DNA from 4 places in the Streptomyces sp. NPDC023573 genome. Region 4 is predicted to be linked to each of the others. Evidence: riboswitches for the same ligand, from Rfam matches in the RefSeq annotation. Region 4 holds a riboswitch; each other region holds the start of a gene.
What was found. Region 4 has a riboswitch for cyclic di-AMP ahead of ACZ32T_RS34080 (M23 family metallopeptidase). Riboswitches for the same ligand answer to the same signal wherever they lie in the genome.
Positions count from the first base shown of each region.

Region 1: linked by a shared signal. The riboswitch ahead of ACZ32T_RS27745 (transglycosylase family protein) and the one ahead of ACZ32T_RS34080 (M23 family metallopeptidase) in region 4 are both predicted to bind cyclic di-AMP.
Region 2: linked by a shared signal. The riboswitch ahead of ACZ32T_RS30440 (M23 family metallopeptidase) and the one ahead of ACZ32T_RS34080 (M23 family metallopeptidase) in region 4 are both predicted to bind cyclic di-AMP.
Region 3: linked by a shared signal. The riboswitch ahead of ACZ32T_RS29840 (transglycosylase SLT domain-containing protein) and the one ahead of ACZ32T_RS34080 (M23 family metallopeptidase) in region 4 are both predicted to bind cyclic di-AMP.

Region 1 is NZ_JBVHKB010000009.1:269,439-277,073, forward strand. It holds gene ACZ32T_RS27720 (serine/threonine-protein kinase) at 1-1,250, shown strand, start outside; gene ACZ32T_RS27725 (SurA N-terminal domain-containing protein) at 1,420-2,076, shown strand; gene ACZ32T_RS27730 (nucleoside triphosphate pyrophosphohydrolase) at 2,100-3,095, shown strand; gene ACZ32T_RS27735 (cytochrome P450 family protein) at 3,092-4,387, shown strand; gene ACZ32T_RS27740 (transglycosylase family protein) at 4,493-5,473, shown strand; cyclic di-AMP (ydaO/yuaA leader) riboswitch at 5,764-5,935, shown strand; gene ACZ32T_RS27745 (transglycosylase family protein) at 5,936-6,634, shown strand; gene eno (phosphopyruvate hydratase) at 6,998-7,635, shown strand, end outside.
Region 2 is NZ_JBVHKB010000011.1:192,939-200,573, reverse strand. It holds gene ACZ32T_RS30455 (DNA gyrase/topoisomerase IV subunit A) at 1-1,295, opposite strand, end outside; gene ACZ32T_RS30450 (M16 family metallopeptidase) at 1,545-2,897, shown strand; gene ACZ32T_RS30445 (M16 family metallopeptidase) at 2,924-4,306, shown strand; cyclic di-AMP (ydaO/yuaA leader) riboswitch at 4,498-4,664, shown strand; gene ACZ32T_RS30440 (M23 family metallopeptidase) at 4,678-5,469, shown strand; gene ACZ32T_RS30435 (GntR family transcriptional regulator) at 5,694-6,392, shown strand; gene ACZ32T_RS30430 (HPr family phosphocarrier protein) at 6,586-6,867, opposite strand; gene ACZ32T_RS30425 (bifunctional acetate--CoA ligase family protein/GNAT family N-acetyltransferase) at 7,033-7,635, shown strand, end outside.
Region 3 is NZ_JBVHKB010000011.1:36,157-43,791, reverse strand. It holds gene ACZ32T_RS29865 (hypothetical protein) at 1-810, opposite strand, end outside; gene ACZ32T_RS29860 (heavy metal translocating P-type ATPase) at 998-3,271, shown strand; gene ACZ32T_RS29855 (flavodoxin family protein) at 3,345-3,797, shown strand; gene ACZ32T_RS29850 (TOBE domain-containing protein) at 3,874-4,269, opposite strand; gene ACZ32T_RS29845 (hypothetical protein) at 4,287-4,517, opposite strand; cyclic di-AMP (ydaO/yuaA leader) riboswitch at 4,878-5,062, shown strand; gene ACZ32T_RS29840 (transglycosylase SLT domain-containing protein) at 5,065-5,931, shown strand; gene ACZ32T_RS29835 (hypothetical protein) at 6,158-6,763, shown strand; gene ACZ32T_RS29830 (SIS domain-containing protein) at 6,911-7,635, opposite strand, start outside.
Region 4 is NZ_JBVHKB010000016.1:16,335-23,969, forward strand. It holds gene ACZ32T_RS34070 (STM4011 family radical SAM protein) at 1-481, shown strand, start outside; gene ACZ32T_RS34075 (SGNH/GDSL hydrolase family protein) at 504-1,331, opposite strand; gene ACZ32T_RS34080 (M23 family metallopeptidase) at 1,496-2,434, opposite strand; cyclic di-AMP (ydaO/yuaA leader) riboswitch at 2,437-2,597, opposite strand; gene ACZ32T_RS34085 (tyrosine-protein phosphatase) at 3,012-3,836, shown strand; gene ACZ32T_RS34090 (DUF6126 family protein) at 3,846-4,019, opposite strand; gene ACZ32T_RS34095 (helix-turn-helix domain-containing protein) at 4,087-4,707, opposite strand; gene ACZ32T_RS34100 (aspartate aminotransferase family protein) at 4,764-6,158, opposite strand; gene dxs (1-deoxy-D-xylulose-5-phosphate synthase) at 6,155-7,635, opposite strand, start outside.

The DNA of each region.
Region 1 (7,635 bases), on a different contig from region 4:
CCGACCACCTCGCCGAGCACGACCCCTACCCCTGGCCCTGGGCCGTGGCGATCGCCGCCCAGCTGTGCGCGGTGCTCTCCGCGGTGCACGCCGTGCCGATCGTCCACCGCGACCTCAAGCCCCGCAACGCGATGGTGAAGCCCGACGGCACGCTCACGGTGCTCGACCTGGGCATCGCCTCCGTCATGGACACCGACACCACCCGGCTGACGCACACGGGCTCACCGATCGGCTCCCCGGCCTACATGGCCCCCGAGCAGGCGATGGGCGGCGCCGTCGGTCCGTACACCGACCTCTACGCCCTCGGCGTGCTCCTGCACGAACTCATCGGCGGAGACGTGCCGTTCGCCGGCTCCACCGCCCTCGGTGTCCTGCACCGCCATCTCTACGAGCCCCCGCTCCCGGTCAGGCACATCCGGCCCGAGGTCCCCGAGGCGCTCGAAGCACTCGTCCTGCGGCTGCTCGCCAAGGACCCGCAGGACCGCCCTGGTTCCGCCCAGGAGGTCTACGAGTCCCTGCGGCCCCTGCTGCCCGCCGGCGGCACACCGGCCGGGCCCCTCGACCCGACCCGCCCCTTCCTCCGTCCGCACGCCCCCTGGCCCGACCGGGCCGCCGCCCCCGCGACGGTGCCCGCCCCCGACCGGCAGGCACCCGCCCCGCCCCGGACGCCGCCGGCCAGGCCCGACGTGGCGCAAGCCGTCGACGACGTGAAACGGCTGCTCGGGGAGGGCCGCATCACCCAGGCCGTCGACATCCTCGGGGGGATCCTGCCGGCCGCCGCCCTGGAGCACGGCGAACACTCACCGGTCGTCCGGATCCTGCGCAAGCAGTACGCGGCGACGCTGATGGACGACGGCCAGTACCGCCGCGCCCTCCCGGAGCTCCGCCGCCTCGCCGACGACCGCGCGGCGGAGGCGGGCCCCTCCGACCCCCAGGCCCTGCAGTTCCGTTACGACGCCGCGCAGTGCCTGGAGCAGCTCGGCGAGGCGGCCGCCGCGCTCGCCGAGTACCGCGCCGTCCTCCCCTCCTACGAGAACGGCTACATGACGTCCTCCGGCCCCGGCCGGGCCTTCGACATCCGCCACCGGATCGGCCACCTCCTGCTCGGCATGGGCGATCACACGGCGGGCCGCGCCCAGCTGCAAGCCCTGCTGTACGACACCGAGCGCGCCTACGGACCGCACCACCCGCTCCCCACGGAGCTCCGCCGGCAACTGACCCACCACCAGGACGTACGCGGCTCCAGGTGAGGCGGCGGGCGCCGGAAGAGGCCGGCCGGAAGGGATTTCGTCCGTGACCCCACACTGACCGGTCCGGAAATCGTTGGTCGAAGCAGTGGCCCGAATCACGTCCACTGCCTAACATCGATCACCGCAAGGCTTTGTGCACTGATGCACAAACTCTCCCCGGGAGGCTCCTTTGCACCGCCGACGTCGCACCGCGCTCACCCTCACCGCCGCAACGCTCGTCGCGGCGCCGCTCCTGACCGCCTGTGGCAGTGAGGCCCATCCCGGTGCCGCGGCCGTGGTCGGCGGCGACCGGATCGACGTGGCCACGGTCCAGGCGCAGGCGGCCGACGTGCGCACCGCGCAGCAGGACTCCGAACGGTCCGAGGAGCTGGTGACGAAGTCGGGGCAGCTGACCCGGGTCAAGCTCTCCGGCCTGATCTTCGGGCGGGTCCTGGACCGCGCCGCGAAGGACGCCGGGGTGAGCGTCAGCCGTAAGGAGATCCAGCAGATCCGCAGCGCCGCGGCCGCGCAGTCCGGCGGGGACGAGGGGGTGCGGACACTGATGCTGGAGCAGCGCTGGGTGGCGCCCGGCCAGATCGAGTCGAGTCTGCGCCAGGAGGTCCAGCTCCAGAAGCTGGCCCAGTCGCTGGGAGCCGACCTGCAGAACCCCACCGGGGTGCAGGCGGTCGGCGAGAGCCTCACCGAGGCGTCGAAGGCGCTGCGGATCGACGTCAACCCGCGCTACGGCAGCTGGGACAACCAGAAGGTCCAGCTCAGCACCTACAAGGCCCCGTGGATCAACCAGGTCACACCGGTCCAGGGCCAGGAGCCCGAGGCAGGCGCCTGACCCGCCGGAGGTAGGTTCGGGGCGTGAACGCTGAAGATCCCGGACGTATCGTCCTGCTCACCGCCAGCCACCGGGTCGCCCCCGGTCTGCTGTCCTGGCCCGCCTGGCAGACGCTGCACGCGGCGGACCGCGTGCTGTGCGCCGAGTCCGGCCATCCGCAGCTGCCGTATCTGCGGGAGGCGGGCGTGGCCGTGGAACACACCGCCCCCTCGGCCGAGGAGCTGGTGGACGACTGCGCGGGCGGCCGGACCGTGGTGGTGCTGGTGGGTGGCGAGGGGAACCAGCCGCTCACCGACGGCCTCGCCCGGCTCGGCGGTTCGGGCCGGGTACAGATGCCGGACCTGGAGCTGCTGCCCGGTTCGTACGACCTGCCCGGCGCTCGGCTCCTGGACCTGGTCCAGGTCATGGACCGGATCCGGCGCGAATGCCCGTGGACCTCGCGGAAGACGCACGAGGGCCTCGCGAAGTACGCCATCGAGGAGGCGTACGAACTGGTCGAGGCCATCGAGGACGGCGACCGCGAGGAGCTGCGCGAGGAGCTCGGCGACGTACTGCTCCAGGTCGTCTTCCACGCCCGGATCGCGCAGGAGGACCCGGAGGAGCCGTTCGGCGTCGACGACGTCGCGGCCACGATCGTCGAGAAGCTGATCCACCGTCATCCGCATGTGTTCGGCGACGAGACCGCCGAGACCCCGGAGGACGTCCACGCGCACTGGCTCCGTACGAAGGCGATCGAGAAGCAGCGCGAGTCGGTCACCGACGGGGTGCCGCTCGGCCAGCCCGGTCTGGCGCTGGCCGCCAAGCTCGGCAGCAGGGCCCGCGCGGCGGGCCTCGACGCCGCGCTCCCCGAGGGCGACGGGATCGGCTACCGGCTGCTCGCCCTCGCCGTGCGCGCCGAACAGGAGGGCACCGACCCGGAGGCCGCCCTGCGGGCCGCCGCCCGCGCCTACCGGGACGCGATCCGAGCGGCGGAGGGCCTCGGGACGCCGGGGGCCGCTCCGGATAGCGTCGAGGAGTGAACGACAGCCCCGACACGCCCTCCGCGCCCGACGCAGCACCCGAACTCTTCACCTGGGAGTTCGCCACCGACCCGTACCCCGCCTACGCCTGGCTCCGCGAGCACAGCCCCGTGCACCGCACGAAGCTGCCCAGCGGTGTCGAGGCCTGGCTGGTGACCCGCTACGCCGACGCCCGGCAGGCGCTCGCCGACACCCGGCTCTCCAAGAACCCCGCACACCACGCGGGCTCCGCGAACGCCAAGGGCAAGACGGGCATCCCCGGGGAGCGCAAGGCGGAGCTGATGACGCACCTGCTCAACATCGACCCCCCGGACCACACCCGGCTGCGCCGGCTCGTGTCCAAGGCGTTCACTCCGCGCCGGGTCGCGGAGTTCGCGCCGCGCGTGCAGGAACTGACGGACCGCCTCATCGACACCTTCGTCGAGGAGGGACAGGCGGACCTCATCCATGACTTCGCGTTCCCTCTGCCGATCTACGCGATCTGTGACCTGCTGGGCGTGCCCCGGGAGGACCAGGACGACTTCCGCGACTGGGCGGGCATGATGATCAGGCACGGCGGCGGTCCGCGCGGCGGGGTGGCCAGGTCGGTCAAGAAGATGCGCGGCTATCTCGCCGAACTCATCCACCGCAAGAGGGAGGATCCCGGCGACGACCTGATCTCAGGACTGATCCGGGCGAGCGACCACGGCGAGCACCTCAGCGAGAACGAGGCCGCGGCGATGGCGTTCATCCTCTTGTTCGCCGGCTTCGAGACGACCGTGAACCTCATCGGCAACGGCACGTACGCCCTGTTGCGCAACCCGTCCCAGCGCGAGCGCCTGGAGCGTTCGCTGGCCGCCGGGGAGACGGACCTGCTCGCCACGGGCATCGAGGAGCTGCTGCGCTACGACGGCCCGGTGGAGCTCGCGACATGGCGTTACGCCACCGAACCCGTGGCGCTGGGAGGGCAGGAGATCGCGGCGGGGGACCCGGTGCTCGTCGTGCTGGCCGCCGCCGACCGGGACCCGGAGCGGTTCCAGGATGCGGACAGTCTGGATCTCGCGCGCAGTGACAATCAGCACCTCGGATACGGGCACGGCATCCACTACTGCCTGGGGGCGCCGCTGGCCCGGCTGGAGGGGCAGGTGGCGTTGGCGACACTGCTGAGGCGCCTTCCCGACCTGCGGCTTGCCGCGGAACCTGCCGATTTGCGCTGGCGCGGCGGGCTGATCATGCGCGGACTGCGCACACTTCCGGTCGAGTTCGATCCAGGGCGTCCGGCCGAAAAAGGTGACAGCCTGTCAACTCTGTGACTTTCACGTGATCTCCGCTGCATCGACTTGTGACACACGTTCGAGTAGGGCTAGGTTCACCGTTCGACTCACCCGTCACATGTCAGTCACACGGAAGGCAATCCCATGGGCTCCGCGACCGGCAGACACCGTCGCCCTCGCCAGGCACCCGCCATCGTCGTCGCCGCAGGCGTCACCGGATCGGCCATTGCCATCCCGCTGCTCAGCGCGGGCGGCGCTCAGGCCGCTGACGCGTCGACCTGGGACCGGGTCGCCGAGTGCGAGAGCGGCGGCATGTGGAGTGCCGACCTCGGCAACGGCCACTACGGCGGCCTGCAGCTCTCCGAGGACACCTGGTCGGCCTACGGCGGCACGGCGTACGCGCCGCGTGCCGACCTCGCCAGCCGCTCGCAGCAGATCGCGGTCGCGGAGAAGGTGCTGGACGACAAGGGGCCGCAGGCGTGGGCCAGCTGCTCGGTGATCTCCGGGCTCTCCCTGGACGAGGGGCTGCCCGGCGTCGACCCGGGCGGTGAGGAGTCCGCCGAGCCCTCCGCCGAGCCCACGGACTCCGCGACGCCGGCCGAGACGCCTTCCTCCGAGGCGACGGACCCGGCGGACGGCTCGGACGACGCCGCCGGCCCGGACGACTCCGAGGCGAAGGGCGAGGCGGCCCGCGACACGTCCGACGGCGCGGCGGGCAAGGGTGACAAGGGCGACGCGACGCCGCCCGCCAGTCCGTCCCCCGAGGCATCCGAAGCGTCCGGCGCCACGGAGGACGACGGGGCGAAGGGTGGCAAGCACCGCGGCACGCCGGCCCCCGAGGCGAGCACCGAGCCGCGCGAGGGCGACGGGCGCGAGTCCGGCCGCCACGCCTCGCGCGGTGAATCCGACGCGCGTCAGGGCGCGGAGGGGCCGTACACCGTGCGCGAGGGCGACAGCCTCTGGGCGATCGCCGACGCGCAGGAGCTCCCCGGCGGTTGGACGTCGCTCTACGCGGCCAACAAGGACGAGCTGGGCTCCGACCCGGATCTGATCCTCCCCGGCCAGACCCTCGACCTCGGGCAGGAAGCCCGGGGCGGCGAGGCGGAGACCGCCGCCGCCAACTGATCAAAAGCGTGAAAACACCCCGAAAGCGGGGGTAGTTCAGAGGCCTATGTCCACTTATGCGTAAGTGAGACATGGGTCTCTTTGCTTCAACTGGCGCGCCCGGTCCGTCCACTCCGTCCATATTGGCTCCGACCTGCGAAAACGGCCCTCACCATCGAGCCGTTACGGGCTGATTAGCCGTTATGTCCATCTTTGAATGTGGGGGTTGCGTGTGTTTACGGTCGGAGCCGCTCGCACCGCGGGCACCTTCGACCGTCACGCCGAATCCTGCCGTCGGCCGAAGGGGACCGACGCGTAAAGCGCCGTAGGCAGGAGCGGGGGACCCAGGTAAGCGCCGGACCCGGCCGTCGGAAGACGGGCGGAGGCCCGGCTAGGGGTGAAGTCGTCCGGGAGTGAGGACGGCCGGGCAACTCACAGGCCCGAACCCGACAGCTCACCTCGTAGGCGTCGGTGAGGAGAACCATGCTGCTTTCCAGCAAGGGCAAGCACCGTCGCCCGTCCAAGGCCGTCCGTGTCGCGACCCTGGCCGGTGTCGCCGGTGCCGCCGTCGCCGTACCGCTGATGGGCGCGACCGGCGCCTCCGCCGCCTCCGTCGACACCTGGGACGCCGTCGCCCAGTGCGAGTCGGGTGGCAACTGGTCCATCAACACCGGCAACGGCTACTACGGCGGCCTGCAGTTCTCGCAGTCCAGCTGGGCCGCCGCCGGCGGCACCCAGTACGCCTCCCGCGCCGACCTGGCCACCAAGGGCCAGCAGATAGCCGCGGCCGAGAAGCTCCTCGACCTCCAGGGCCCGGGTGCCTGGGCCTGTGCCGGCGCCGGCGGCCTGACGAACGACGGAGTGGACCCGGGCGTCGACACCGGCTCCGGCTCCGAGAAGAACGGCGACACGGCCCCGCAGGCCGCGCCGGAGCGCAAGGCCGAGCAGCCCACCACGCGCAGCGAGAAGCGTGAGGCCCCGGCCAAGACCGTCACCACCCCGACCGGCGAGAAGGTCGAGAAGGGTGACGGCGAGTACAAGGTGAAGTCCGGCGACACCCTCAGCAAGATCGCCGACGCCGAGAAGGTCAAGGGCGGCTGGCAGAAGCTGTTCGAGCTGAACGACGACATCGTCGACCAGGCCGACCTGATCTTCCCGGGTCAGCAGCTCCACCTGAAGTAGCCGGCGTCCGAGTGGCCGGCCCCCTGAAGCGGTTGGGCACTCGAGGTGGTCGTGATGAACCGGGGTCTTCCTCCTGCCCCGGAGTCCGGCCCGGCGCGCAGACCCCCCGCGCGCCGGGCCGGGGCTGTGTCCGGACCCCTGACGGGGCGCCGGCGCGGGCTCGCCGTAAGGGTGAGTGTTCAACTGTTGTGGTTACTCGTCAGTAGAATTCTGGAGCTTTGCCCGGAATGCAGGCCCTTGGGTCCTTTTTCGTCCCAGGGGACGGGCGGACGGCCGACGGAGCGCGCCGAGCCGGTTAGGCTCGTGGCGCAAGGCCACAGTGACCCTGCACAACCAGTGTCAGATCCCAGAAGGAGATGCCTCGTGCCGTCCATCGACGTCGTCGTAGCCAGGGAAATCCTCGACTCCCGGGGCAACCCCACGGTCGAGGTCGAGGTTGGCCTCGACGACGGCAGCACGGGACGTGCTGCTGTTCCGTCCGGCGCCTCCACCGGTGCGTTCGAGGCCATCGAGCTTCGCGACGGTGACCCCAACCGCTACCAGGGCAAGGGCGTCGAGAAGGCCGTCCTCGCCGTGATCGAGCAGATCGGCCCGGAGCTCGTCGGTTACGACGCCACCGAGCAGCGCCTCATCGACCAGGCGATGTTCGACCTGGACGCGACCGAGAACAAGGGCTCCCTCGGCGCCAACGCCATCCTCGGTGTCTCGCTGGCCGTGGCGCACGCCGCGTCCGAGGCCTCCGACCTCCCGCTGTTCCGCTACCTCGGCGGCCCGAACGCGCACCTGCTGCCCGTTCCGATGATGAACATCCTGAACGGCGGCTCGCACGCCGACTCCAACGTGGACATCCAGGAGTTCATGATCGCGCCGATCGGCGCCGAGTCCTTCTCCGAGGCCCTGCGCTGGGGCGCGGAGATCTACCACACGCTGAAGAAGGTCCTGAAGACCAAGGGCCTGTCCACCGGTCTCGGTGACGAGGGCGGCTTCGCCCCCAACCTCGA
Region 2 (7,635 bases), on a different contig from region 4:
GTCTGGATCTCGCTCAGCGAGAAGCGCTCCATCAGGCGCTCCTTCGCCTGCGCCGAGTTGTCGCTGTCCCGGATGAGCCGGATGACCTCGTCGATGTCGAGCAGCGCCACGAGGAGGCCCTCGACCAGGTGCAGCCGGTTACGCCGCTTCGTCCGGCGGAACTCGCTGCGCCTGCGCACCACGTCGAAGCGGTGGTCGAGATAGACCTCGAGGAGCTCCTTGAGCCCCAGGGTGAGCGGCTGGCCGTCGACCAGTGCCACGTTGTTGATGCCGAAGGACTCCTCCATCGGCGTCAGCTTGTAGAGCTGCTCCAGCACGGCCTCCGGCACGAAGCCGTTCTTGACCTCGATCACCAGACGCAGACCGTGCGCACGGTCGGTGAGGTCCTTGACGTCCGCGATGCCCTGGAGCTTCTTCGAGCCGACGAGGTCCTTGATCTTGGCGATCACCTTCTCGGGACCGACGGTGAAGGGCAGTTCGGTGACGACGAGACCCTTGCGACGGGCCGTGACGCTCTCTATGGCGACCGTGGCGCGGATCTTGAACGTGCCGCGTCCCGCGGCGTAGGCGTCCTTGATGCCGCCGAGGCCGACGATCCTGCCGCCGGTGGGCAGGTCGGGACCCGGGACGAAGCGCATCAGCGTCTCGAGGTCCGCGCCCGGGTGCCGGATGAGGTGGCGGGCGGCGGCGATGACCTCGCCGAGGTTGTGCGGGGGCATGTTGGTCGCCATGCCGACCGCGATCCCGGAAGCGCCGTTGACCAGGAGGTTCGGGTACGCGGCCGGGAGGACGACCGGCTCCTGCTCCTGGCCGTCGTAGTTCGACTGGTAGTCGACGGTGTCCTCGTCGATCGACTCCGTCATCAGCGACGTGGCGTCGGCCATCCGGCACTCGGTGTACCGCATGGCGGCCGGGGGGTCGTCGTTGCCCAGGGAGCCGAAGTTGCCGTGCCCGTCGACGAGGGGCAGGCGCATCGAGAACGGCTGTGCCATGCGCACCAGTGCGTCGTAGATCGACGCGTCACCGTGCGGGTGCAGTTTGCCCATCACTTCGCCGACGACGCGTGCGCACTTCACGTAGCCGCGGTCGGGGCGGAGCCCCATCTCGTTCATCTGGGACACGATGCGGCGGTGTACGGGCTTCATGCCGTCGCGGGCGTCGGGCAGAGCCCTGGAGTAGATCACCGAGTACGCGTACTCGAGGAAGGAGCCCTGCATTTCGTCGACGACGTCGATGTCGAGGATCTTCTCCTCGAAGTCGTCCGGCGGCGGGGTTTTCGTGCTGCGGCGGGCCATCGCGGCTGCGACTCCTTCACAGATTCTGTCGGGCAACCTCAGGTTCTGACGCCGACCATTGTGGCCCGCCGTACTGACAACACCGACCTCGACCCGTCCGAAGCGGTCCTCAGGGCCTCCGCGGGGGCCCCGGATCACGGCAGTATCCACGACGACATCCACCCGACGGGAACTTCGCCGGGCGCCCGCGCGCTTGGTCTTAGAGTGGCAGGTCCGGCAGGAAATCCTGTACCGATCGAAGGGACGTACATGCCCATGGGTCACACGGCCACAGCCCAGGCCGGTTCCGGCGGCTTGACGGCGACCGAGCACCGTCTGGCCAACGGCCTGCGCGTGGTGCTCTCCGAGGACCATCTGACCCCCGTCGCCGCGGTCTGCCTCTGGTACGACGTCGGCTCCCGCCACGAGGTCAAGGGGCGTACGGGTCTGGCGCACCTCTTCGAGCACCTGATGTTCCAGGGCTCGGGCCAGGTCAAGGGGAACGGGCACTTCGAGCTCGTGCAGGGGGCCGGCGGTTCCCTGAACGGCACGACCAGCTTCGAGCGCACCAACTACTTCGAGACGATGCCCACACACCAGCTGGAGCTGGCCCTGTGGCTCGAGGCCGACCGGATGGGCTCCCTGCTCGCCGCGCTCGACGAGGAGTCCATGGAGAACCAGCGCGACGTCGTGAAGAACGAGCGCCGCCAGCGCTACGACAACGTCCCGTACGGCACGGCCTTCGAGAAGCTCACCGCTCTCGCCTACCCGGCCGGCCACCCGTACCACCACACGCCGATCGGCTCGATGGCCGACCTGGACGCGGCGACGCTCGAGGACGCGCAGGCGTTCTTCCGTACGTACTACGCGCCGAACAACGCGGTGCTCTCCGTGGTGGGGGACATCGACCCGGAGCAGACGCTCGCGTGGATCGAGAAGTACTTCGGCTCCATCCCCTCGCACGACGGCAAGCAGCCCCCGCGCGACGGCACGCTGCCCGGCATCATCGGCGAGCAGCTGCGCGAAGTGGTCCAGGAAGAGGTCCCCGCGCGTGCGTTGATGGCCGCCTACCGGCTGCCGCACGACGGCACCCGCGAGTGTGACGCCGCGGACCTGGCCCTGACGGTGCTCGGCGGCGGTGAGTCGTCCCGCCTGCACAACCGGCTGGTGCGCCGTGACCGTACGGCGGTGGCCGCCGGATTCGGGCTGCTCAGGCTGGCCGGCGCGCCGTCGCTCGGCTGGCTGGACGTCAAGACGTCCGGGGGTGTCGAGGTGCCGCAGATCGAGGCGGCCGTCGACGAGGAGCTGGCCCGGTTCGCCGAGGAGGGCCCCACGCCGGAGGAGATGGAGCGCGCGCAGGCCCAGTTGGAGCGTGAGTGGCTCGACCGTCTCGGCACGGTCGCCGGCCGCGCGGACGAACTGTGCCGGTACGCCGTTTTGTTCGGCGACCCGCAGCTCGCCCTGACCGCGGTGGGCCGGGTGCTCGACGTGACGGCCGACGAGGTCAAGGCAGCCGCCCGGGCGCACCTGCGCCCCGACAACCGTGCGGTCCTGGTCTACGAGCCGGTCGAACCGGCCGACGAGACCGAGGGCACCGACGCGCCCGAGGGGGCCGACAAGTGACCGACGCCGCCGTGACTGGAGTAGCGATGGAGTACCACCCGCAGCCGACCGCCGGCGAGGCCAGGCCCTGGGCCTTCCCCGCGCCCGATCGCGGCGCCCTGCCCAACGGGCTGACCGTGCTGCGCTGCCACCGGCCCGGCCAGCAGGTCGTCGCCGTGGAGATCTTCCTCGACGCCCCGCTGGACGCCGAGCCCGAGGGCCTGGACGGTGTGGCCACGATCATGGCGCGCGCGCTGTCCGAGGGCACGGACAAACACTCCGCCGAGGAGTTCGCCGCCGAGCTGGAGCGCTGCGGCGCCACGCTGGACGCCCACGCGGACCACCCGGGTGTCCGCGTCTCCCTGGAGGTACCGGTCTCCCGGCTGGCCAAGGCCCTCGGCCTGGTCGCGGAGGCGCTGCGGGCCCCGGCCTTCGCGGAGGGCGAGATCGAGCGTCTGGTGGGCAACCGACTCGACGAGATCCCGCACGAGCAGGCCAACCCGGCCCGGCGCGCGGCCAAGCAGCTCTCCAAGGAGCTCTTCCCCGCCACCGCGCGGATGTCGCGCCCCCGCCAGGGCACCGAGGAGACGGTCCGGCGGATCGACGCCGCCGCCGTACGCGCGTTCTACGACGCCCATGTCCGCCCGTCCACGGCGACGGCGGTCGTCGTCGGCGACCTCACCGGCGTGGACCTGGACGCGCTGCTCTCCGAGACCGTCGGTGACTGGTCGGGCAATGCCGGCCAGGCCCGGCCCGTGCCCCCGATCACCGCGGACGACACCGGCCGTGTGGTCATCGTGGACCGTCCCGGAGCCGTGCAGACGCAGCTGCTGATCGGCCGGATCGGCGCCGACCGGCACGACAGCGTGTGGCCCGCCCAGGTCCTCGGCACGTACTGCCTGGGAGGCACTCTGACCTCCCGGCTGGACCGCGTGCTGCGCGAGGAGAAGGGCTACACCTACGGTGTCCGGGCCTTCGGACAGGTGCTGCGCTCGACGGCGCCCGGTTCCTCGTCCGGTGCGGCGGGCGCCGCGATGCTCGCCATCAGCGGCTCCGTCGACACCGAGTCCACCGGGCCCGCGCTGGACGACCTCTGGAAGGTCCTGCGCACCCTGGCGGCCGAGGGGCTCACCGACGCCGAGCGGGAGACCGCCGTGCAGAACCTCGTGGGCGTCGCCCCGCTCAAGTACGAGACGGCGGCCTCCGTCGCGGGCACCCTGGCCGACCAGGTGGAGCAGCACCTCCCGGACGACTACCAGGCGAAGCTGTACGCACGCCTGGCCGACACCGGCACGGTCGAGGCGACCGCCGCCGTGGTCAACGCGTTCCCGGTCGACCGGCTGGTCACCGTCCTGGTCGGGGACGCCGCTCAGATCAAGGAGCCCGTGGAGGCGCTCGGTATCGGTGAGGTGTCGGTCGTCAGCGGCTGACAGAACCGGACATGACGGACCCCGGCGGGTGCACTCCCGCCGGGGTTCTGTCATTTGTCCGTCTTGCGGAGAAGGTAGCGATTCGCCCTGTGGGATGTGCGACAAAAGGCCCTTTCCGTTTGGCGGGGGAAAGGCTCCCGATCTAGCGTCGGCGCGGCTGTCCGCCGGACGATTGCCGCGCCCGCGGCGCCGGACAGCCATCGCCGAGTCCCCGTCAGGCGCGAGCCTGGGGAGCCGGGGACCCACGAAGTCCCTGGGGTGAATCGGATCCCTGAACCTCGTTGAGGCCCAGGGGCCCGTAGGAGACCTTCCTGCTCCGAACCCGTCAGCTAACCCGGTAGGCGAGAAGGAAGGAAAGGACCAGCCCCTCCATGGCGTTCATCCGTGCCACCGGGAAGCACCGTGCCCCGAGCCGCCTGACGCGCAAGAGCGCCAAGGTCGCCGGCGTCGCCGCCCTGGCCACCACCGGCGTACTCGGTGCCACCGCCTCCCCGGCCCTCGCCGCGGACTCCGAGGTCACCGCGGGCAGTACCGGCCTGACACAGACGGTCGCTCTCGACACCACTCTCGCCGCCCAGATCGAGGCTCAGGCGAAGGCTCAGAAGCATCAGGCCGACGTCGCCGCGAAGGCCGCGGCCGAAGCGAAGGCCAAGGCGGAGGCGAAGGCCGAGGCCGAGCGCAAGGCGGAGGCCCGCGCCGAGGAGGCCCGCGAGGAGAAGGCGCGCGCCGCCCGCGCCGCCGAACGTGCCCGGCGGGGCGCCTTCCACCTTCCCGTCGCCGGTTCCCACGTCACCACCGGCTACAAGTCCGGTGGCACGCTCTGGTCCTCCGGCTCCCACTCCGGCGTGGACTTCCAGGCCGCTTCCGGCAGCTCGGTCGTAGCGGTCGGCGCCGGTACGGTCGTCGAGGCCGGCTGGGGCGGCGCCTACGGCAACAACATCGTGCTCAGGATGAAGGACGGCACGTACACCCAGTACGGTCACCTCTCCTCGATCGGCGTCTCCGTCGGCCAGAGCGTCGGCTCCGGCGAGCAGATCGGCCTCTCCGGGTCGACCGGCAACTCCACCGGGCCGCACCTGCACTTCGAGGCACGGACCACCCCCGAGTACGGCTCGGACATGGACCCCGTCGCCTACCTCCGCGCCCACGGCGTCCAGGTCTGATCCCGCTCCGCACCGCGATCTCCCGTCGAAGGCCCCGGCACCCGCCGGGGCCTTCGACGTGTCCCGGTGCCGGACGCGTGCCGAAGCCCCCGCGGAAGTGCTTCCAGGCCAAAAGATATCCATGGATTCCACCCCGCCATCGGAAATTCCGGCCGGTTGCAATAGAGTCACAGAACAGGCGTCGATCGGCCGCGTTTCGCGGGGATTAAGGCGGAGGTTCGGACATGCGCATTCCCGCGCATTCGGTATGCACGGCAATCCGTGACGACATCGTCTCCGGTGTCTTCGAGCGCGGCAGCCGCCTCACCGAAGAGGTGCTCGCGCGTCGCTACGGCGTCTCCCGCGTTCCCGTACGCGAGGCGCTGCGCACCCTGGAGTCCGAAGGCTTCGTCGTCACCCGCCGGCACGCGGGTGCCTGTGTCGCCGAGCCCACCGAGCAGGAGGCGGCCGACCTCCTGGAGATGCGCATGCTCCTGGAGCCCCTCGGGGCCGCACGCGCCGCCCAGCGCCGCACCGAGGCGCATCTCAAGGTGCTCCGCGGCCTGGTCAGGCTGGGCCAGGAGCGGGTGCGCCGGGGTGAGGGGGAGGATCTGCGCTCCCTGGGCGGCTGGTTCCACGAGACGCTGGCGCAGGCATCGGGGAGCCCCGCGCTGATCGCTCTGCTCACCCAGCTACGGCACAAGATCGCCTGGATGTACGCGGTCGAGCAGCCGGTCAGCCCCGCGAACTCATGGGCCGAGCACGGTGCTCTGGTCGACGCCGTGGCCCGCCGCGACCCGGAGCGTGCCAGGGTGCTCGCCACCCAGCACGCCGAGCGGGCGACAGCGGCCCACCGGCTGCGGCGCGCGCCGGGGCACACGCCCGGCCAGACCCGGGTGAGGACTTCGCAACACCCCGTAAACATCGCGGGAGTCCGTCATTAACAATTGCGCCGTATACAAAGAGGGTAATTATCGGAGGGCTTTCTTTCTGCTGCCCTGATCCGTGCTTTCCGGAGCGCTGTCGTCATTTTCCCGGAGTGCTGTCGCCCCGGTCCGGGAAACAGAAAAGCCGCGGCTCCCGGTCGGGGGTGCCGCGGCTTTCCGCAGAGAGAATTCCGGTGCGAAGTGGCCGGAATCAGACGGTCTCCGGGAGCTCCTCGAGCCCTTCGGCGACCAGCTTGGCCAGACGGTCCAGAGCGGCCTCGGCGTTGTCCGCCTCGGACGCGAGCACGATCTCCTCGCCGCCCTGGGCACCCAGACCGAGCACCGCGAGCATGGAGGCGGCGTTCACCGGGTTGCCGTCGGCCTTGGAGATCGTCACCGGGACGCCGGAGGCCGTGGCGGCACGGACGAAGATGGAAGCGGGGCGGGCGTGCAGGCCCTCGGCCCAACCGACGTTGACGCGGCGCTCAGCCATGGTTCTGCCCTTCACGTAACAATGGGTTGTCTAGACCAGTCTCGCACAGCGGTGCGCACCGCCGTGCCCGGCATCACCGCCGGCCGCCCTCCGTCCGCCGGCTCCCTCAGCGTGCCCTCGCCGCCAACCCGCCGCGACCGGTGTCGCGGGCCGTAGGCTTTGCCCATGGAGCCCACTCCGGAGCAGAGTCCGCATCACGCGTACCCCGATCACTGGGAGGCGGACGTGGTGCTCCGCGACGGTGGCACCGCGCGGATCAGGCCCATCACCACGGACGACGCCGGGCGGCTGGTCAGCTTCTACGAGCAGGTGTCCGACGAATCGAAGTACTACCGCTTCTTCGCCCCTTATCCGCGTCTCTCCGCGCGTGACGTGCACCGCTTCACCCATCACGACTACGTCGACCGGGTGGGGCTGGCCGTCACGATCGGCGGCGAGTTCATCGCCACCGTCCGCTTCGACCGGATCAACGAACAGGGCAGGCCCGCCTCGGCCCCCGCCGACGAGGCGGAGGTCGCCTTCCTCGTGCAGGACGCCCACCAGGGCCGCGGCGTGGCGTCCGCCCTCCTCGAACACATCGCGGCGGTGGCCAGGGAGCGGGGGATCCGCCGGTTCGCCGCAGAGGTGCTCCCCGCCAACAACAAGATGATCAAGGTGTTCCGGGACGCGGGCTTCACCCAGCAGCGCAGCTTCGAGGACGGCTCCGTCCACCTCACTCTCGATCTGGAGCCCACGGCCGAGTCCCTCGCCGTCCAGCGCGCCCGTGAG
Region 3 (7,635 bases), on a different contig from region 4:
GGTGGCGGAGCCGGGTGCCGTCGCGGTGAACGAGACGTCCGGCCCGGGCTCCGTGGAACCGTCGCCGGGCTCCCCGTCCGGGTGCACGTGGAGATAGGCGAGGTCACCGGCGCGCAGGGCGACGAGATGTCCGTACGCCCCCAGGTGGGGCTGCAGATCGGTGACGGGCCGGCCGCCCTTCTGCACCGTGAAGGCGAGGTGCTCCGGCACGCCGGGGCGCAGGGTGCCGTTCAGGGAGACCGTGTACCCGTCGACCTCGGCCGTCAGGGCGGGCTTCGGGAGCTCCGCCGCCTTGTAGGGCCCGGACACGGCCAGATCCGCGCCCAGGGTCAGGTCCGAGGCGTTCCTGCCGGCGGGCGTGAAATCGGCGAAGACCCGGTAGTCGCCGGCCGCGGGCAGCTCCACCGGGGTGCTCCACGTGCCGTCGGCCGCCAGCGTGGGGTGCAGGTGGCGGTAGGTCGCCAGGTCGCGGGAGGCGAGGATCAGATGCATCTCCTTGTCGTGCTCACGCTGGAAGTCGGTGACCGGCCTGCCTGACCGGTCGAGAACGGCGAAGCGCAGTTCGCCGCGCCGGTCCGCCTCCACGCGTGGGCTCCTGAGGTCGAGCGTGTAACCGCCCTCGGAGATCTGGAGGCCCCCGGCCGGAGATCCGTTGCGACTGCCCTCGGCGTGCGGCGCCGCGCTCTCCGTGGGGGCGGAGGCCCGGGCGGTGCCGGCCCCGGGGGCCGTGACGGCTCCGATGCCGTATGCGGCGCCGAACGAAGCGGCGAGTGCGGCGGTGAACGCGGTGATCTTCACGACGGGATTCATGACTGCTCCTGGTGCCTTCTGTGCGGAGGGCTCGCAACGGTCCGACGTCTCACACCATATACCCGAGGGGGGTATGTGGATGTGGCGCTCCGGAGACTTGCCAAGTATACGGGTGGGGGGTATACCTGGCCGAGGTGGGGATACCCATGAGGGGTATAGTGGACACCGTTCGGACGAGGAGCAGTAAATGACTACAGCCACTCCCGGCGCCGACAGGGTCGAGCTCGCCATCGGCGGCATGACCTGTGCCTCGTGCGCGGCGCGGATCGAGAAGAAGCTCAACCGTATGGAGGGGGTCGAGGCCACGGTCAACTACGCCACGGAGAAGGCCAGAGTCGCCTTCGCCGAGGACATCTCGGTCGACGACCTGATCGCCATGGTCGAGGCCACCGGCTACACCGCCCAGCGCCCGGTCCCGCCCCTCCCCGAGCCCGGCGACTCCGGCGAGCCCGCCGCCGGCCGGGGCGAGGACGAGCGCGCCGACGGCGAACTGCGGTCCTTGCGCCAGCGGCTCGTCACCGCGGTGCTGCTCGCCGCGCCGGTCATCGCGATGGCCATGATCCCGGCCCTCCAGTTCGAGTACTGGCAGTGGCTCTCCCTCACGCTGGCCGCCCCGGTCGTCACCTACGCGGCCTGGCCCTTCCACCGCGCGGCCTGGACCAACGCCCGGCACGGTGCGGCCACCATGGACACCCTGATCTCGGTCGGTACGTCGGCGGCGTTCCTCTGGTCACTGTGGGCGCTCTTCTTCGGAACCGCCGGGATGCCGGGCATGACGCATCCATTCGAATTCACGATCAGCCGCGGCGACGGAGCGGGGAACATCTACCTGGAGGCCGCCGCCGGTGTCACGGCCTTCATCCTTGCCGGCCGGTATTTCGAGGCGCGCTCGAAGCGCAAGGCGGGCGCCGCTCTCAAGGCGCTCATGGAGTTGGGCGCCAGGGAAGTCACCGTGCTGCGCGAGGGCCGCGAGATCACCCTGCCCACGGCCGGTCTGCACGTGGGGGACCGCTTCCTGGTCCGCCCCGGCGAGAAGATCGCCACGGACGGGACCGTCGTCGAGGGGGCCTCCGCCGTCGACGTCTCGATGCTCACCGGCGAGTCGGTGCCCGTCGAGGTCTCCGTCGGTGACTCCGTCACCGGCGCGACGCTCAACGCCGGCGGCCGCCTGGTCGTCGAGGCCACCAGGGTCGGCGCCGACACCCAGCTGGCCCGGATGGCCACGCTCGTGGAAGAGGCCCAGAGCGGCAAGGCCTCCGCCCAGCGCCTGGCCGACAGGATCTCCGCGGTCTTCGTGCCCGTCGTCATCGGGCTGGCGCTCGCCACGCTCGGCTTCTGGCTCGGCTCGGGCGCCGGACTCACCGCGGCCTTCACGGCGGCCGTCTCCGTACTGATCATCGCCTGCCCCTGCGCACTGGGCCTGGCCACGCCCACCGCCCTGCTCGTCGGCACCGGCCGTGGGGCCCAGCTCGGCATCCTGATCAAGGGACCGGAGGTCCTGGAGAACACCCGCAGGGCCGACACGATCCTCCTCGACAAGACGGGCACCGTCACCACGGGCCGCATGACGCTGCTGAAGGTCCACGCGGCCGCCTCCACGGACGAGACCGAGGTGCTGCGCCTCGGAGGCGCACTGGAGCACTCCTCCGAACACCCGATCGCCCGGGCGGTCGCCGAGGGCGCCGCCGGGACCGTGGGCACGCTGCCCACGCCCGAGGACTTCGCGAACGTCCCCGGCCTCGGTGTGCAGGGCGTCGTCGAGGGCCACGCGGTCCTCGTCGGCCGGGAGAGGCTGCTGGCCGACTGGTCCATCGAGCTTCCCGAAGAGCTCAGGAAGGCCAAGGACCTGGCCGAGCAGGACGGGCGGACCGTGATCGCGGTGGCCTGGGACGGCGAGGCGCGTGCGGTCCTGGAGGTCGCCGACGCCGTCAAGGAGACCAGCGCCGAAGCGGTCCGGCGGCTGCGCGGCCTCGGGCTGACCCCCGTCCTGCTGACCGGCGACAACAAGGCGGTCGCCGCATCCGTCGCCGCCGAGGTCGGCATCGACGAGGTCATCGCCGAGGTGATGCCGCAGGACAAGGTCGAGGTCGTCAAGAGGCTCCAGGCGGAAGGACGCAGCGTCGCCATGGTCGGCGACGGGGTCAACGACGCGGCCGCGCTCGCCCAGGCCGACCTGGGCCTGTCCATGGGGACGGGCACGGACGCCGCCATCGAGGCCGGCGACCTGACTCTCGTACGCGGGGACCTGCGGGTGGCCGCCGACGCCATCCGGCTCTCCCGCCGGACGCTGGGCACCATCCGCTCGAACCTGTTCTGGGCCTTCGCCTACAACGTGGCGGCCCTCCCGCTCGCCGCCGCCGGCCTGCTCAACCCCATGATCGCCGGTGCTGCCATGGCGTTCTCGTCGGTCTTCGTCGTCGGCAACAGCCTCCGGCTGCGCGGCTTCCGCCCCGCCGGCTGAGAAGGAGCCACGCCCCGCCGCCCGCGCCCCTCGACAGGGGCGCGGGCGGCGGTGTGCGGGTAGGTTCGGGAGCGTGGCCACTCTGCTGATCGTGCATCACACGCCCTCGCCCAACTGTCAGGCGCTGTTCGAGGCGGTGGTCTCCGGCGCGACGACGGAGGACATCGAAGGGGTCCGGGTCGTGCGACGGGCGGCGCTCTCCGCCACGGCCTCCGATGTGCTCGCGGCCGACGGCTACCTGCTCGGTACCCCGGCGAACCTCGGGTACATGTCAGGGGCCCTGAAACACTTCTTCGACCAGGTCTACTACCCGTGCCTGGACGCGACGAAGGGCCGGCCCTTCGGCTACTACGTGCACGGCGGCAACGACGTCACCGGCGCCGTACGGGGCATCGAGACGATCACCACGGGCCTCGGATGGCGTCGCACGGCCGACGCCGTGACCGTCACCGGCGAGCCGGGCAAGGCCGACACGGAGGCGTGCTGGGAGCTGGGGGCGACCCTCGCCGCAGGGCTGATGGACTGACCGACTCCCGGCGCGCGCGCCTCCACGCTGTCGCACCGTCGGCGGGGACGGCCGCCACCCGGCGGCGGATGCCGCGTCAGGTGCGGTCGATGTGCACGCTGGTCGACTTCACTCGGGCCGTGGCCTGCATGCCGACCTCGAGTCCCAGTTCCTCCACTGCTTCCCGGGTCAGCAGCGAGACGAGGCGGTGCGGGCCGGCCTGGATCTCGACCTGGGCCGCCACGTCGCCCAGCTTCACCGCCGTGACGATGCCGGGGAAGGCGTTGCGCGCCGAGGTGTAGGGCACCTCCTCCTCGCCGGGGGTGGCCTGTCCGACCTCGATCGAGAACGCGGCCAGATCGCGGCCCTCGATGAGGCGGCGCCCGCCCTCGTCGCGATGCGTCGCGACGCGGCCGGCGTCCGCCCAGCGGCGGGCGGTGTCCGGGCTCACGCCGAGAAGACGTGCCGCCTGCCCGATGGTGTAGGTCTGCATGCGCTGCACCATATGTCTCAGCGCGGCTTCCAGGTGAGCTTGCCCCCGCCCACCCACCGGATGACGGCCGGGTCGTCGAGGTCGTGGACGGGAATGCCGGCCGCCGCCGCGGCGATCAGCACGTCCGTCATCGCCGTCGCGCTTCCGATCACCTCTCCGTCGATCTCCACGATCCGGAAGGGGGGATCCCCGGGCTGGACGGGCAGGACGGTGATCCGGGGTGCCGAGGCGAGAGGGCTTTCAGTCATAGGCGGATCGGTTCCACGCGGGCGCCCCCGGTATGCGTCTGGGTCCCAGCTGTGAGCCCTATGCCCGATTTGAAATAGTTTTTTGTAATTAATCCTGTAATCCATAAAAGGCCATTTCGTGCGACCTGGGGCCTTCGCGCGGGCGCAAATCGCCCGAATCGGACTCCGTGACCAGCGTCACCTCCGGGGCCCCGGACGCGGGGGCGTGGCAGTCGGTTCCCTTCTGCGCCAAGAGAAATGGCCGACGGGATGTGGGGTGGATTACATGAATTCCCGAGAATTGATCTTGCGAATGAATTGTGATCACCGTGCCAGGCTTGTTCCTTTCCCTATTTCTCGCCTACGGTCACCATCACTCCGGGCGGAACGCCGAATCCTGCCGCCGTCCGGTTACCCGACCACTTCTCGTACGGCAGGAGCGGGGGACCCAAGTAAGCGCCGATCCGGTTTCCGGAGCGGCTCGGGGTGAAGTCGCATTCGTGTGCGGCCGGGCATCTCCAGCCCGAACCCGACAGCTGACTTCGCAGGCGACGGAGAGGAATTCAGCATGCCCGAAAACGGTAAGCACCGTCGTTTCAGGACCAGTTCGTTCACCCGCGGCATCATCGCCGTGAGCACGGGCGGAGCCGCCCTGGCCCTCCCCGTGATCGGTGCGACCGGCGCCTTCGCGGCCCCGGCCCAGCCGGTCGCCGTGGAAAAGGCTGCGACGTCGACTGCCGCGTCCGGCAAGGGAATTGCCGCGCAGAAGTCCGAGTCCGCCACCTATTCCGTGATCTTGGGTGACACCCTTGCAAAGATCGCCCGCGAGCATTCCGTGGGCGGCGGCTGGAAGGCCCTGTACGAGGACAACGAGAAGGTTGTCGGCGGAAACCCGGACCTGATTCACCCCGGTCTGAAGCTGACCATCGGCGGCAAGGCCGAGAACAAGTCGGCGGACAAGGGTGAGAAGGCCGAATCCAAGGCCTCGGCCTCGTCCGACCGCGCCGCGGAGAGCGCCGACCGCGCCGACCGTTCGGAGCGCACGAGCACGCCCGTCGCCGCAGAGGGCGCACCCGCCGCAGAGGCCGCTCCGGCCGCCGAGCCGGTCTCGTACACGGACGACCTCGACGGCTGGATCAAGGAGTCGCTCGCCGTCATGGCCGAGCACGGTATCCCCGGCAGCTACGAGGGCATCCACCGCAACATCATCCGCGAGTCCGCGGGTGACCCCCAGGCCATCAACAACTGGGACATCAACGCCATCAACGGGGTCCCGTCCAAGGGTCTGCTCCAGGTCATCGACCCGACCTTCCAGGCCTACCACGTGCCCGGCACGTCGATGGACAGCTACGACCCGGTCGCCAACATCACGGCCGCGTGCAACTACGCCGCGGACCGGTACGGCTCCATCGACAACGTCTTCGGGGCCTACTGAGCCGTGCCGAGGCGGGACCGCTGACACACGGACCTGTGTGACAGGGGGACAGAAGTGACGGGTGGTGCGGGTTCGGCGGAACCCGCACCACCCGTCGTCCGTTTCCGGCGCCGGTCGGTCCGAAGGCCCCGCGCCGTCCGCGTCACGGCGGCCGAGGCGGCGCCGACAGGCCCGGTGGGGCACGGGTGACTGGTCTCGTACAGGTTCGTCGTCCATACTGCCCGCCGTGGAGCAGCGTATAGATTCGAAGACCAAGCCCGAGTTCGCCGCGGGGACAGACCCGGCGTACATCCCCGGCCTGACGGCCCCTGCCCCCGCGCGGACGGAGGCGGAGGCGGAGAAGGAGGAGACGGCGCCCCGGAAGGCCGAGAAGGCCGAGGAGACCCGGGAGACCGGGGCCGCGGACGCGCTCGGCGAGGAGGCCGTGGACGATGCCGCGGCCGCCCCCGACGACACCGCCGTGGACGCCGCGGCCTCGGACGGCGCGGCCGGGGACGGCGCCGCCCCGGCCGACGGAACGGCCCGGGAGGCCGGGACCGAGGGTGCCGTGGACGGCCCCGTCTTCGAGGTCAGCGACCGGCGCGGATCCATCAGAGTGGACGCGGACGGTGTCCGCTTCCGGCTCGACGACCAGGAGGCGGAGTTCGACTGGCCCGAGATCGGCGCGGTCGAGGTCAAGACCGGCCGCTTCGGGCGCCGGTTCACCGTGACGGTCCATCTGTCGAGCCGCCGGTGGTTCAACGCCGAGGTCGAGGCCGGGTCCCGGAGCGACCTCAAGGGGTGGACCGCGGAGCTCGACGAGGTGCTGGACGCCTACTTCGAAGAGGCCTGACCTCGTCGGGTACGCCTGTCACCGGGCCGGGCCACCGGCCCGGTGCTCAGTGCCGCTCGCCCGGACCATGCCGGACTCGCGTGCCGGCACCGCACTCGCGGCGCCGCCGTCGGCCGGCGGGGCTCCTTCCCGTGCCCCACGGGCACGTCAGGCTCCCGGAGCCGTGCCGAGCACCACCGACCGGGTCAGATGGCGCGGCAGGTCGGGGTCGAGGCCACGGGCCGCCGCGCGGGCGATCGCCAGCCGCTGGACCCGGACCAGGTCGGCCAGCGGGTCCAGTCCGCTCTCCACCCAGCGGGCCCCGGTCGCCTCGACCTGCTCCCGCAGCCCCTCCGGAGCGGTGCCGAACATCCAGGTCGCGGTCCCCGCCGTGGCGATGCTGATGGGGCCGTGGCGGTACTCCATCGCCGGATACGACTCCGTCCAGGACAGGGACGCCTCCTTCATCTTGAGCGCTGCCTCGTTGGCGATCCCCACCGTCCACCCCTGCCCCAGAAAGCTGAACTGGCCGCATTCCAGGAGGCCCTCGGGCAGCGGCTCCGCCAGCGCGGTCTCCGCGTCCCGTACGACGTCCTCGGTGTGCAGCCCGAGACGGGCGCGGAAGAGCGTCAGCGCGGTGGTCGCGAACCTCGTCTGCACCACGGACCGTTCGTCGGCGAAGTCGAGGACGACCACGTCGTCGGCCGCGTCCATCACCGGGGTCCGCGGGTCGGCGGTGACGGCGACGGTCCTGGTGGTGCCCCGCAGCCGTGTCAGCAGGCCGAGGACCTCCGTGGTCGTCCCCGACCGGGTCAGCGCGACGACCCGGTCGTACGAGCGCCCGAAGGGGAACTCCGAGGCGGCGAACGCGTCCGACTCGCCCTGCCCGGAAT
Region 4 (7,635 bases):
CGAGCATCTGGAGGAGGCCGGAAGGCTGCGTTCCGCGCTGCCGCCCGAGGTGTATCTCTGGGTCAACGCAGCGGAGGGGCACACCTACACGGACGAACAGGCGGCCCGCTGGACGGCTCTGGATCCACTGTTCGCCTACAGCAGGCACCCGCACCGTTCGGCCGGTCTGCCCTGCCGGACCGGCGAGTCGGTGATCTCGGTGGACGGTGAGGGGACGGTGCGGCGCTGCCACTTCGTCCGTGCCGAGCTGGGCAACCTCTATGACGGCAGCTATCGGAGTGCGCTCCGCCCGCGCGCCTGCCCGCTCGGTGTGTGCGACTGTCACATCGGCTATGTGCACCTGGAGACACTGCCGTTGTACGACGTCTTCGCGGGCGGGGTACTGGAGCGGATACCCGCCCGTCCGGTGCGGGTGTCCGCATCGGACGGGCTCGTTCCGCCGGGGCCGGCCCGGCGTCCGCTCCCCCTGGCCGGCCTCTGAGGACGGGGCACCGGCCGAGCGGTCAGAGCGGCAGCAGGTCGGGGCGCTTGGCCTCGACGTGGTCGCCGGAGGATTCCCCGCGCAGTCGGCGCCCGATCCACGGGACGAGATATTCGCGTGCCCACTGGATGTCGTCGCGGCGGACCTCGAGCGCTCCGCGCTGGGCCTGCGGGGGCCACAGCTGGTCGGGGTCGGCCGGCACCTCCAGGCCGAGGACCTGGGCGGCCCGCAGCGCGACGCGGGTGTGCCCCTCCGCCGAGAGGTGCAGCCGGTCGCTGTCCCATGCCCGCCTGTCCTGCACGGACCGCAGGGACCACAGGTCCAGCACCGGGCAGTCGTAGCGGTCGGCGATGGACCGGACGTGGGCGGTGTACATGGCGATCTTGCCCCGCAGGTGCTTGAGCACGGGGATGCCCCGGGTGTCGAAGCCGGTGGTGACCATGACTGTGCCGACCGCCCGCGTCAGGTCGGCGACCGCACGCTCGAAGCGCTCTGCCACGTCGTCCGGGTCGGAGCCGGGACGGAGGATGTCGTTGCCGCCTGCGCAGAAGCTCACCAGGTCAGGTGCCAGCTGCTTGGCGCGGGGGACCTGTTCCTCGACGATCTGGTCGAGGAGCCGTCCGCGTACGGCGAGATTGGCGTACCGGAAGTTGCCGTGCGTGTCGTCCGCGGGGGCGACCGTCGCGCCGGGGACCGGGAGCTGGTCCGCGAGGAGCACCGCGAGCCGGTCGGCCCAGCCGACGAGCGTCCCGCCGGGGCCGGGGTCTCCGACGCCCTCGGTGAAGCTGTCGCCAATCGCTGCGTACGACCCGATGATGCCTCGTTGTTTGTTTCTCGAATCGTCTGCCACAAGGGCTTATCTTGCACCTTCGATTGTGACCTACGCGACCGTAATAAGGGGTTGACGGGTGGTGAGAAAGACCACCCGGTCAGTTTTTGGTAAAGCCGGAATAAGGAGAGGGGCGGTGCGCACGCGCGCACCGCCCCTCTCCTTCGGCCCTGGGCCGGCAGGTCTCAGATGGAGACGCCGTGCGAGCGCAGGTAGGCGATCGGGTCGACGTCGGAGCCGTAGCTCGGGCCGGTCCGGACCTCGAAGTGGAGGTGCGGGCCGGTGGAGTTGCCGGTGCTGCCGGAGAGGCCGATCTGCTGGCCGCCGGTGACGGTCTGGCCGGCCGAGACCTCGAGCGAGGAGAGGTGGGCGTACTGGGAGTACATGCCGTCGCTGTGCTGGATGACGACCTCGTTGCCGTACGAGCCGCTCCAGCCGGCGGAGACCACGGTGCCAGAGCCGATGGACCGGACGCTGGTGCCGGAGGCCGCCTGGAAGTCGGAGCCGGTGTGGTAGCCGCTGGACCAGCTGGCGCCCGAGGCGCGGTACTGGGTCGTGACGTTGGCGTTCTCGACCGGGGCGGCCCAGCCGGAGCCGGTGCTCTCCTGAGACGCGGAGGAATCGGCGGTCTTCGCCGCCGGAGCGGACGCCTCCTCGGCCGGGGCGGCCTTCTTCTCGGCCGGGGCAACCTTCTTCGGTGCCGACGGGACGGCCTTCTTCGGTGCCGACGGGGCGGACTTGGAGGGCGTGGTCCCGGCGGAGCCGGACGCCTTGGCGCCGAGGGTCAGCTTCATGCCCGGGAGGATCAGGCTGGGGTTCTCGCCGACGACATCGCGGTTGTCCTGGTACAGCTTCTGCCAGCCGCCCTTGATCTTCTGGTCGCCCGCGATCTTCGCCAGGTAGTCACCGGAGACCACCGAGTAGGTCTTCGGGGCGCTCTTCGCGGCGGCCGGGGCGCTGTGCGCGGCGGCGGACTTGGCGGCCGGTGCGGCCTGCTCGGCGGCGTGGGCGCCGGTGGCGCCGATCAGCGGGAGGGCGAGAACGGCGCCGCCGGTCCCTGCGGCGAGGACGCCTCGGGAGATCGGGCCGGTCTTCGTACGACGGTGCTTGCCTTTTGCGGGCATGGGATTTTCCTCTCCGGCGCCTGCGAGGTGAGCTGTCGGGTTCGGACTGGAGATGTCCGGCCGCGCGGTGCGCGACTTCACCCCGAGCCGTACCGGATCCCTCCGGCCGGCGGCTTACCTGGTTCCCCCGCTCCTGCCACACGTGAGTCGGTGCGGATTCCGGGCGGCGGCAGGATTAGGCGTTCCGTCCGGATTGACCGTGACCGTAAGCGAGCCGGGACGTCGCGAACAAGCTGCGGATTCCCGACCGGAATCCGTGCTTCATTTCCGGCACAGAATTCCCGTCACACTCCGTGGATTACGGATCTTGGCTTTCCGCACGGCGTCCGGAATACCCCCCGGAGCCTTCGCCACGCACCGTCACGGATATGATCCCGCTCACCCGCCCCGCCCATCTCCCGCGCAAGCAGGGCATGTTCTGCTAAATGCACCAATACGGACATGACGTAATCGCCGTCCTCCCCTGGAGACCAGGAGCACGGCGACCGGGAAGGTTGCCCGATGCAGCCATGTCGTATCGTCGCGGGCGTGCCCCCGTCGGCGAGCGGCGCCGACGCCCGACACTCCAGGAGCCCTTGTGACGCAGCTGCCAGAGGTCCCGCCGGCCGGCCCCGAGCCGACGGACGTCAGCCTGACCGGTGTCCGCAACTTCCGCGACGTCGGCGGGCTTCCGACCGTCGACGGCGGCACCGTGCGGTACGGCCGCCTCTACCGCAGCGGTCACCTCGCCCACGCCACGGAGGCCGACGCCGCCTTCCTCGCGGGCCTCGGCCTGCACACGGTCTTCGACTTCCGCAACGCGGCGGACCGCAAGCTCGACGGTCTCGACGTGGAGCTGCCCGGCGTCCGGAATGTCAGCATTCCCCTCTCCGACCCGGCGGACGGCGCCGAGTTCTGGCGGCTGGTGCGCGACGGGAACATCCAGCAGCTTCGCTCGATCCTGGCCGACGGCAAGGGGACGGGGCGGATGATCGCCTCGTACCGCTCGATCATCAAGGACCGCACCGCCGAACACAGCCGCGTGCTGCACGCGCTGGCCGAGGACAGCGTGCCGGCGCTGATGCACTGCGCGGCGGGCAAGGACCGGGCGGGCCTGTCGATCGCGGTCTCGCTGCTCGCGGTCGGCGTCGGGAAGGAGGCCATCGAGGCCGACTACCTCAAGTCGAACGACGCGCACCGCCGCTACAAGGTGCGCCGCAGCGACACCTCACCGGTGGGGATGTCCGAAGAGGTGATGGAACTGCTCAACCCACTCTTCGGCGCCCACGCCGAATACCTCGCCGCGGCGTTCGACACCATCGACGAGGTCTGGGGCAGCACGGACCGCTATCTCCTGGAAGGCCTGAAGATCAGCGACGGGACCCGCGCGAAGCTGCGTGAGCGCCTCGTCGAGGGACCGTGACGCCGGCCGTCAGCCTTTCCCTGCCACGGTGAAGAGAAGGAAGAGGAAGGCCGCGATGACGTGCCCGGCCACGAGGTAGGCGAAGAGACGGATCACGACACCGCGGGGCATCCGCCGCTCCTGGGTGTCCTTGCTCTTCGGCCTGCGCGGGGTGAGCGGGTCGTAATACTCCGAATCGGACATGACAGTCCTCTCTTCCGGCCGCTCGGGCCGGGCTGGCGAAGGGGGCGCGCGGTGGGGGTGTGCGGGATCAGAGCCGGTGGATCCCGCTGCCCATACACAGCTCGGCGGCCGGGCTCTGCAGGAGCGTGTGGACGAAGAGCAGTCGCGCCCCACCGGTGTCGGGAGCCGCGATCCGGTGCGGGGTGAGCGAGTCGAAGTGCGCGCTGTCCCCCGGATCGAGGTCGTGCACGGTCTCGCCGAGCACGACCCGCAGCCTCCCGTCCAGGACGTAGAGCCATTCCTCTCCGGGGTGGACGCGCACGAGGTCGCCCTCCACGCCGTACGGGACACGGACGTGCAGCGCCTGCATGGCCCGGCCCGGCCCGCCCGCCTGCCGGTAGAGCCAGCCCCCGGCTTCGGTGGAGCGGGGCGTGCCGGCCGGTGGGCCGCCACGGACGATCGCGTCACGTTCGGGCGGCATCTCACCCAGAAGCTCGGAGACGGTCGTACCGTAGACCCGGGCGAGGCCGAGCAGCATCGGCAGCGAGGGCTGCCTGCGGCCCGTTTCGAGCCGGGAGAGGTGGGCCGGGGAGAGTCCCGCCCGTCCCGCCGCGCTCTCCAGGGTGAGGCCGCGGTTGCGGCGCAGGTCGCGCAGGCGTGGCGCGACCCCCGGGAGCTCGTCGGCCACCCCTCCGTCAGGAGGATTCATGCCTCCATTGGGCCAGAATATTTCCTCTGAGGCAAATTATTTGCCTCAGAGGCAAATCAGCGGTTGGCCACGGCCTGCTTCACCAGTGTCCTGCCGAAGTCCCACATCAGCCCGCCGCCGCTGTGCGCGTCGTCCATGACAGCGGTGAAGGCGGTGACGAATCGGTCGACCTCGGGCTCCCCGATGACCAGCGGCGGGATCAGCTTGATCACTTCCAGGTGATCACCGGAGACCTGGGTGAGGATCCGGTGCTTCTGGAGCAGCGGCACGACCACCATCTGGGCGAAGAGCCCCTTGCGGGCGGCCTGCAGCATCGTCCAGCGGCTGCGGAGCTTGAGTGAGGAGGGCCGGCCGAACTCGATGCCGATCATCAGGCCCCGGCCGCGCACCTCGTGCAGCAGCTCGTAACGGCCGACGAGCGCGGCGAGCCGCTCGCGCAGCAGATCACCGGTGCGACGGGCGTTCGCGACGGTCTCCTCCTGCTCCATCACCGCGAGGACGGCGAGCCCGGCCGCCATGGCCTGGGCGTTGGAGCCGAAGCTCGCGGAGTGGACGAGGACCCGGTCCATCGAGGAGTAGACGCGCTTGAAGATCCAGTCCTTGCCGAGCGTAGCCCCGACCGGGACGTATCCGCCGGAGAGCGCCTTGGCGACACAGAGCAGGTCGGGTTCGACGCCCTCCTCGTGCTGGTACGCGTAGAAGTCGCCGGTCCTGCCGAGCCCGGTCTGCACCTCGTCGGCGATGAGCACGGCCTTGTGCCGGTGCAGCAGCTCCTGTGCCCCGCGCAGGAAGCCGGGTGGGGAGGCGTGGACTCCCTTGCCCTGGATCGGCTCCACGACCAGCCCGGCCACGTCGCCGCGCTTCAGCTCGCGCCGCAGTGCGTCGAGGTCTCCGAGCGCGATGGCCGTGTCGGGCAGGAGCGGTGCGAATCCGTCGCGGAAGCCCTTCTCGCCGTTGACGGAGAGCGAGCCGGTGGTCAGTCCGTGGAAGGCGTGGTCGCAGTAGAGGATCCGCGGCTTGCCGGTGGCGTAGCGGGCGAACTTCAGCGCGGTCTCGACCGCCTCCGTACCGCTGTTCCCGAAGAACACGCGGTCGAGGTGCGGGCTGTGTGCCAGCAGCTTCTCGGCCAGCAGTCCGGGCAGCGGCTGGCAGTCGAAGCGGGTGAGGTCGGCCAGCGAGGCGTCCAGGACGTCGTGGAGCGCCTGGCGTACGACGGGGTGGTGCCTGCCGAGCCCCATCACGCCGAAGCCGGCGAGCATGTCGAGGTAGTCGTTGCCCTCCGCGTCCCAGAAGTGAGCGCCCTCGGCCCGCTCGTAGACCTTGTCGAAACCGAGGGTGTGAAGCATCCGCGGCAGCTGGTGGTTGAGGTGCCGGGTGTGCAGCTCGTAGCGTTCGGCCCCCCGTTCCCCGAGGAGCCGCGTCAGATCGAAGCCCGGCTGTTCGTCCTTCATGCCCCGTACTCCTTCGGCACGTTCCGCTCTCCCAATGCCGTGCGGCGCTCCAGCGCCGCGCTGACGCTTCCGGCGATCTCCACCGGAGTGAGTCCGATCCGGGCGAGTACCTCACCGCGCCCGGCGTGCGCGAGGAACTGCTCGGGGATGCCGAACGTCCGCAGCGGTACGTCGACGCCGGCGTCCCGCAGGGCCTGCCCGACGGCCCAGCCGACCCCGCCCGACCGGCTGTTGTCCTCGACGACCGCCACCATCCGGTGCTGCGCCGCGAGCGCGGGCAGCTGCTCGTCGACCGGTTTGACCCAGCGCGGGTCGACGACCGTGCAGCGGATTCCGGATCCGGCGAGCAGGTCGGCGGCCTGGAGACAGACCGGGGCCAGCACGCCGACGGCCACCAGCAGGACGTCAGGGCCGGGGGCCCGGTGCAGGACGTCCATCCCGCCGATCCTCCCGACGGCCGCGACCGGCTCCCCCACGGACTCCTTGGGGAACCGGATCACGGTCGGCGCGTCGTCGACGTCGACGGCCTCGCGCAGCTGCTCACGCAGTCGGTCGGCGTCGCGCGGGGCCGCGATCCGCAGCCCCGGGACGACCTGGAGCACCGACATGTCCCACATGCCGTTGTGCGAGGGGCCGTCGGCCCCGGTGACGCCGGCCCGGTCCAGCACGAAGGTCACCCCGCACCGGTGAAGGGCGACGTCCATCAGCAGCTGGTCGAAGGCCCGGTTGAGGAAGGTCGCGTAGACGGCGACGACCGGGTGCAGGCCTCCCGTGGCCAGCCCCGCGGCGGAGACCGCCGCATGCTGCTCGGCGATCCCGACGTCCCAGATCCGGTCGGGGAACTCCTCCGCGAAGCGGGTCAGCCCGACCGGATGCAGCATCGCCGCGGTGATCGCGACGACGTCCGGACGCTCGGCGCCGATCTCCGCGATCTCGTCGCCGAACACCGATGTCCAGGAGGGCGCGGCGGGCACGACCAGGGGTTCGCAGGTCAGCGGGTCCATCCTGCCGACGGTGTGGAAGCGGTCGGCGTCATCGGCCAGGGCGGGCGCGAAGCCACGGCCCTTCTCGGTGATGCAGTGCACCAGCACCGGGCCGTGGAAGCGCTTGGCCCGGTGCAGCGCGGACTCCACCGCCGCGGTGTCGTGTCCGTCCACCGGGCCGATGTACTTCAGGCCCAGGTCCTCGAACATGCCCTGCGGAGCGAAGGTGTCCTTGAAGCCCTTCTTCGCGCCGTGCAGCGACCCGTACAGCGGCCGGCCGATGACCGGTGTCTGCTGGAGCACCCCCTTGCCCCAGGACAGGAAGCGCTCGTAGCCGTCGGTGGTGCGGAGGGTGGCGAGATGGCCGGCGAGCCCCCCGATGGTCGGGGCGTACGAGCGTTCGTTGTCGTTCACCACGATGATCAGCGGGCGGTCCCCGGCCGCGGCGATGTTGTTGAGCGCCTCCCAGGCCATCCCGCCGGTGAGGGCCCCGT